Regions from separate parts of the Halomonas sp. BL6 genome, predicted to be linked through region 1. Evidence: predicted binding sites of a transcription regulator. Region 1 holds the regulator's gene; each other region holds the start of a gene.
The links. Region 1 encodes FNR, which switches genes on or off when oxygen is low (the NO sensors DNR and NnrR bind a similar motif). Its sites were predicted from a motif close to TTGATNTANATCAA; they were not measured.
Positions count from the first base shown of each region.

Region 2: cyoA (ubiquinol oxidase subunit II) is a predicted target of FNR. The motif match lies at 1,172-1,185, and genes of this name have one in related genera.
Region 3: FHJ80_RS15085 (OmpW family protein) is a predicted target of FNR. The motif match lies at 1,376-1,389, and genes of this name have one in related genera.

Region 1 covers NZ_VDGL01000003.1:144,632-146,902, forward strand. Annotated here, with positions in the region: gene ttcA (tRNA 2-thiocytidine(32) synthetase TtcA) at 73-981, shown strand; gene fnr (fumarate/nitrate reduction transcriptional regulator Fnr) at 971-1,720, opposite strand; gene hemN (oxygen-independent coproporphyrinogen III oxidase) at 1,779-2,271, opposite strand, start outside.
Region 2 covers NZ_VDGL01000001.1:320,980-323,250, reverse strand. Annotated here, with positions in the region: gene cyoA (ubiquinol oxidase subunit II) at 1-959, opposite strand, end outside; gene FHJ80_RS01430 (DeoR/GlpR family DNA-binding transcription regulator) at 1,259-2,026, opposite strand.
Region 3 covers NZ_VDGL01000007.1:157,690-159,960, reverse strand. Annotated here, with positions in the region: gene FHJ80_RS15090 (diguanylate cyclase) at 1-923, shown strand, start outside; gene FHJ80_RS15085 (OmpW family protein) at 1,420-2,028, shown strand; gene pepQ (Xaa-Pro dipeptidase) at 2,098-2,271, opposite strand, start outside.

The DNA.
Region 1 (2,271 bases):
TTGTATTGGGTAGAGCTTCGGAGTGTTGTTAGAATACATACTGCTCCTTTACCCACCGGCAGTGCGACGACCATGTTATCACCTGACTACTTTGACCCTACTTTGTCAGACAGCGCGTCTGACGAGCCTACCGCCACGCAGCACGAGCTGCAGGATGCCAAGCAGAAGCGTGAATTCAACAAGTTGCAAAAACGCCTGCGGCGCGAAGTGGGAAACGCGATCATCGATTACAACATGATCGAGGATGGCGATCGGGTCATGGTGTGCCTCTCCGGCGGCAAAGATAGCTACACGATGCTGGAGATTTTGCGCAACTTGCAACGCAACGCGCCGGTCGATTTTTCGCTGGTGGCGGTCAACATGGACCAAAAACAGCCTGGTTTCCCAGAGCACGTCTTGCCCCAGTATTTGGATAAGCTGGGGGTGGAGTATCACATTCTCGAGCGTGACACCTACTCGGTGGTAAAGGAGAAAACCCCGGAGGGTAAAACCACCTGCGCGCTCTGCTCGCGCTTGCGCCGCGGCTCGCTGTATGGGTTTGCCGAAGAGATCGGCGCGAACAAGATTGCCCTCGGCCACCATCGCGAAGACATTCTAGAAACGCTGTTTCTGAACATGTTCTTCGGCGGTACGCTAAAAGCCATGCCGCCGAAACTGCTCTCGGATGACGGTAAAAACATCGTGATCCGCCCGCTGGCCTACTGTAAAGAGGCGGATATTGCTGAGTTTTCGCGGCAGATGGCGTTTCCCATCATTCCCTGTAATTTGTGTGGGTCGCAGCCGAACATGCAGCGACAAATCGTCAAAGAGATGTTGGCGGAGTGGGACAAGAAGCATCCTGGGCGCTTGGAGAGCATGTTCAAAGCAGTCACCAACGTGGCACCCTCGCAGCTTGCCGATCGCGAGCTATTCGACTTTGCCGGTCTCGAAGCCAAGCAGGCGGCCTTGATGGAAGGACGCATCCAAGCCTTCAACGTGTGATCGTTGGCGCCTCCTCTTCTGCCAGGGTAATGAGGCGCTGCATGTCCAAAATATTGACCTCGCGCCCTGAGACGGCCACGACCTCCTGCTGCTGAAAGCGGCTAAGAATGCGGCTGACCGTTTCGACCGCTAGGCCCAGGTAGTTACCCATATCGGCCCGGGACATGGATAGGCGGAAGCTGTATGGCGAGTAGCCCCGCCGCCGGAAGCGATCAGAGAGCGTAATCAAAAAGCTCGCCAGCCGCTGATCCGCGGTCTTACGCGACAGTAGACGCATCATTCGCCGATCGTCGCGCAGCTCTTTACTCATGCTGCGATAGAGCTGGCCGCGGAGCTCGGGCAGCTCCTCGGAGAGCGAGTCCAGGCGGTCGAACGGAATTTCGCACACCGTCGTCGTTTCCAGAGCCATCACCGTGCCGGGGTAGTGCTCTTCGTCGATGCCGTCCAAACCCACTAGTTCGCTGGGTAGAAAGAAATTGGTGAGCTGGTCATGGCCGTTGCCTTCGCTGGTGACCTGCTTCAAGCTACCCGAGCGCACCGCATAGACACTGGTGAAAGCGTCCCCTTGGCGGAACAGGGGTTCGCCTTTCTTCAACGGCGAGCGGCGGCGAATGATCGCATCGAACTGGCTCATATCCTCGAGCTCCAAGGCGAGCGGTAAGCACAGCGAGCTTAGACTACACGTCTGGCAGCGCGCCTCTTGCAGCAGTGAACGTCGTTGGCTGGCAGGATATGGCATAGGAGTCTCCCTTCTTCTTTCGCCATCATAGGCACAGGGGGCAGGCGGCTCAAGGCGCTCACACGATCTTCGAGTAGCGCTGACCATCCTGACGTTGTAAGTGAGTGTCGAAGGCCATGGCCAAATGCCGAATGAGCAATCGCCCGATCGGCGTGGCGCTCAGCCGAAGGCCCTCACGCTGTACGAGGCCATCCCGTTCGGCGATCGCCAGTCGCTCGAAGGCAGTGGCAAAGTAGTCTGCCGCATCGATATGCCAACGCTGACCGATCGCGTCGAGATCAATGGCCATATCGCACATGAATCGCTCGATGACGTCTCTTCTTATTAGGTCATCCTTATTTAAGCGTAGTCCTTTTATCGTTGCCAGCCTACCTTCATCCAAGGCGGCTTCATAGTGGGCGAGCTGAGTAGGGTTTTGGGCGTAAATATCGTCGACCCGAGAAATGGCGGATACGCCCAAACCAATCAAATCGCACTCGGCGTGGCTGGAGTAGCCTTGAAAATTACGCTGCAGCGTGCCGTTGCGCTGCGCCTGGGCCAAGCTGTCGTCG
Region 2 (2,271 bases), on a different contig from region 1:
TGCTGTTGCGACGCGCTGGCGCTCTCTAGCTCGCTGGATTCGCCGTGACTGTCGTGGGCATCACTGATGGCGTCACCGTGGCTCGAATGACCGCCGTGACCGCTGCCGTCACCGCTGTGGAAGCTGCTCACGATCGACTCATACAGCTCGGGCGTGACCGCCGAGAAGTACTCCACCGGGTGATACTCGGTCGGCTGCGCTAGGGCTTCGTAACCGTCCGGGAAGGTCAGGGTGTCATCGGCGGCACGCACGTTGTCCACCCAGGCGTCGAATTCCGCCGAAGAGGTGACGTGGGCATCGAAGGTCATGCCAGAGAAGCCAGCACCGCTGTAGTTGGTGGAGCGGCCGGGATAGACGCCCTCTTCGTCGGCAATCAGGTGAACGTCGTTATCCATGCCCGCCATGGCGTAGATCTGGCTGCCCAGACGTGGAATGAAGAAGGCGTTCATCACCGAACCAGAGCTCACCCGGAAGCGCACCGGCGTATCCACTGGGAACGCCAACTCGTTGACACTGGCAATCCCCTGTTCGGGATAGATGAACAGCCATTTCCAATCCAACGCGACGGCTTGAATCTCCATGGGTTCCACGCTGCCTTCGATCGGCTTGTGGGGGTCCAGGCTGTGAGAGGTTTTCCAGGTAAGGAAGGCGAGAACGGCAATGATCAAGCAGGGAACGGTCCAAACCGCCGCCTCGATGGCATTGGAGTGCGCCCAATCCGGCAGATACTTGGCAACGCGGTTGCTGCGGCGGTAACGCCAGCCGAACAAAAGCGTCATCACGATGACCGGAATGACCACGATCAGCATCAACCCAAAGGAGGTCAGAATCAGCGAGCGCTGCTCGACGCCAATCTGCCCCTTCGGATCCAGCAATGCAGAACTGCAGCCCGTTAACAGCAAGCACAATACGACGAGCACAAACGTGCCTCGCCTGCGCCAGTGGGTAGGTAGTTGCATGGTGTGATCTCATCAGAGAGTTGTTTAAAACAGCCTGCTGTTTGGCTGGCTAACTAGCCAGCTATATAGCAAGCTAACTATCACCCCATACTTTTCCCAGAACAGTGAGAGCGTAAGCGTTGCTCCGGGAAAAATATGCGCCACCGCATGGGGTTGGTGGCGAGCCTCGGCCATGCGCTGATGCGCATCAACTAAGACTAAAGTATTTTCTATTGATCTGAGTCAATCAGAAAGAGACGTTATGCCGCACCCCGCACACCGGTTTGAAGAGGGCGATACGGGGCTTCGACCGTCTTTCATTAGGCGAGCGTGACGTTAAGCGCGGGCAGCGGATGGCGCTCCAGCAAACCAGGGGCGCGCTCGTCGTCGGTGACGATGACATCGAAGTCTTCCAGCGAGGCAAAATAGGCCGGGCGCACCACGCCAAATTTGCTGGCATCGACCACCAACAGTCGCTGCATAGCCGTGGCAATGGCCGCTTGCTTTGGCCCTACTTCGTGAAAATGAAAGCAGCTTACGCCTCGTTCGCAATCCACGCCGGCAGCAGAGATCAGCGCCTTGTTGATGCCCAAGCGCTCGATGGCCGCGCCCATGCCGTCGCTGCCAAACGATTGAGAGGACGCGTAGAAAAGCCCACCTAGCAATACGAGGCGCACATTGGGCAGCCCAGCGACGGCATTGGCTACGTTGAGCGCATAGGTCACCACGGTAAGCTCTCGGAAACGACTAAGCTGACCCAGCAGTGGAATGAGCGTTGAGCCGCAGTCGATAAACAGCGTATCGCCCTCTTCGATGAAGCTGGCCGCGCGCTGACAAAGCCGCTGTTTGACTTGGTAATGGCTCGCCTGCTGCTCGGTCAAATCGTATACCGGCGTCACGCCGGGGTAGCTGGCCATCACCAATCGCCCGCCCAACAGGCTAATGGCCGACGGCTGCGTCGAGAGATCCCGTCGAATGGTCATTTCGGAGACGCCGCACAGCTCGGCGGCATCGCGAAGATGCAGGGTTCCCCCGCTGGCTAGCGCTTCTTGCAGCATGGCCATGCGCTGTGCGCTGCGATCGTTCATGTCCGGCATCTCCTTATGATTCATTTTGTTATCGGCATTGCGCCCCGCCAGGCATCCTATGCTGAGCTAGGCCCCTGCCAATTTCCACTACTGCGCACTCTTTTCACTGGCGTCACCCACCCGTGATGCGCTTATCACATTTAAATAGCGTTGATGTGACGATACTTGCAAATCAGCGTTAAAAAAATAACACTCAATGTTATAATTTTAACATCAACGCCAGCCCACACGACCCATAACGTCGG
Region 3 (2,271 bases), on a different contig from region 1:
CGCAATTGGTGAACCGTCTGGAGCAGCTTCTTCAAGAGCGTCAATCGCCACCCGCTCGTATTCTCGTCGTGGACGACGACCAACAGCTGGCGGCTTATTACCAGCTCGTGCTAGAAGCCGCGGGGATGGAAGTGCGCATCCTCGACAATCCCCGCCATATCATCGATCAACTCGCCTCGTTTAGACCCGAACTCTTGCTGATGGATGTGCACATGCCGGATTACGATGGCCCTGATTTAGCGTCAGTGGTTCGGCAGTATGACGAGTGGAGTAGTCTGCCCATCGTCTTCTTGTCGGCAGAGATGGACTTAGGTAAGCAGGTAGATGCGCTCAGCCACGGAGCCGATGACTTCCTCACCAAGCCCATTCTCGCTGCGCAGCTGGTAGCCTCGATTCGTGTGCGCGTGGCCCGCTCACGCACACTGTCGGCGCTGCTCAATAAAGACAGTCTGACCGGGCTGCTCAAGCATGCCAGCATTAAAAGTGCCGCGATCAACGAGATATGTCGTGGCTTCCGACAACACTATTCGGTGGTGGTCGCCATGGTGGACATCGACCATTTCAAATCGGTGAATGATACCTATGGCCATGCCACAGGGGACGTCGTGATTGCGTCGGTGGCGACGCTGCTGCGTCAGCGCCTACGCCAAACCGATATGATTGGCCGGTATGGGGGCGAGGAGTTTTTAGTGGTGCTGCCACACTGCAGCGCAGAGGACGGTCGGAAGCGCTTGGAAGACATTCGCCAATACTTTTCTCGCCTGCGCTTTAACCAAGGGGAGCAGGAGTTTGCGTGCACGCTCTCGGCGGGTATGGTCTGTAGCACCGACGTATCAGAGGACAACAGAGACCGACTCTTGGTCTTAGCAGATGAGGCACTTTATCGAGCCAAGCGCGGCGGCCGCAATCAAGTAAGCCAGTAAGGCTAGTTGCTGGTGGCGGTTGAGTGATTCGTTATGAAGCAATGCAGCGAAAAATGCGCGCCGCTGGTGCGCTTTTTCATGTAGTAAAGAGATAACTAACGCTTTCTTTACTCATTTATTTAGTAAGATTATGTTTTTTAATAGAAATTATTTTTTTGGCACGCAGCTCGCTATATAAAAGGTAACCCGCAAATGAATAGAGTCATTAAGGTCGCGATGCAACCGGCACTCAATGCTCTCCCTTCTTTGCAACGTTGCCGCGGCGCTGCCCGGCAATACACCGAGTGAGCTGGCGTGCTCCACCTGGGTCCCCTTCGGGGGACTTTTTTTATGCTCGTTTGTCAAGCTCGATAGTTAACAAAAGCTATCAGAGCCAGAAAACCTATAATAAAATTTCACATGAAATTTGGAAACGGTGTTCTTATACTATATATTGTATAGGTTAGCTGGCGTTGACCAGCATCAATCCCAAGCAAGATGCAAGAGGATGACCCTGATGAGCAAAATGAAATTGATCACCGCCGCTATTGTGTCTGCCAGTGCCGTCATGGCGAGCCAAGCCGTTATGGCCTACGAAGCAGGCGATGTGTTTGTTCGCGGCGGTGTTGCCCAAACGGATACGGGCTCAGGTAACGGCAATGTTGGCGGTGCGGACCTCAACGTACAAAGCGCACGTGGGTTCACTTATGGTGCGGGCTACCTGTTCAGCGACAAATTTGGCGTCGAACTCAACAGCTCTGAAAAATTCGAACATGACCTGAACACGACGCCGGGCGGCAGCGCAGGTAGCGTCGACCGTCTGCCGGTGAACCTGCTGGTCAACTACTACCCGATGGGTGGTTTGGACTCGAAAGTTCAGCCTTACGTAGGTCTTGGTTTGAACTACACGAGTTTTTCCAGCGAGCCATCTGGCTTGAGCATCGACGAGAGCTACGGCGCCATCGGCCAAGCGGGTGTGGATTTGGCAGTGACGGATAACGTCATGCTGAACGGCTATGTTAGCTACGCGGACGTAAGCGCCGACATCAATGCGGCTGGCGCCACCGTTGGCGAAGTCGATATCGAGCCAGTGACGATCGGCGGCGGTATTACTTACCGTTTCTAAACCAATCCGATACATATACGCCCGGCTTACACGCGTAAGCCGGGCGTTTTTTGTTGGGCGAGGGAGTGGCTATAACGTCAAGTTCTCAGATCCGCCTTCTGTCACTAGGATATTATCCTCGATGCGTATGCCTCCGCACACGGCGAGCCGGTCGACCAGCGTCCAGTCGATGGGGTGGGGCTTTTTACGCAGCGGTGCCAGCAACATGGGAATGAAATAGAGGCCTGGCTCGATGGTGATGAC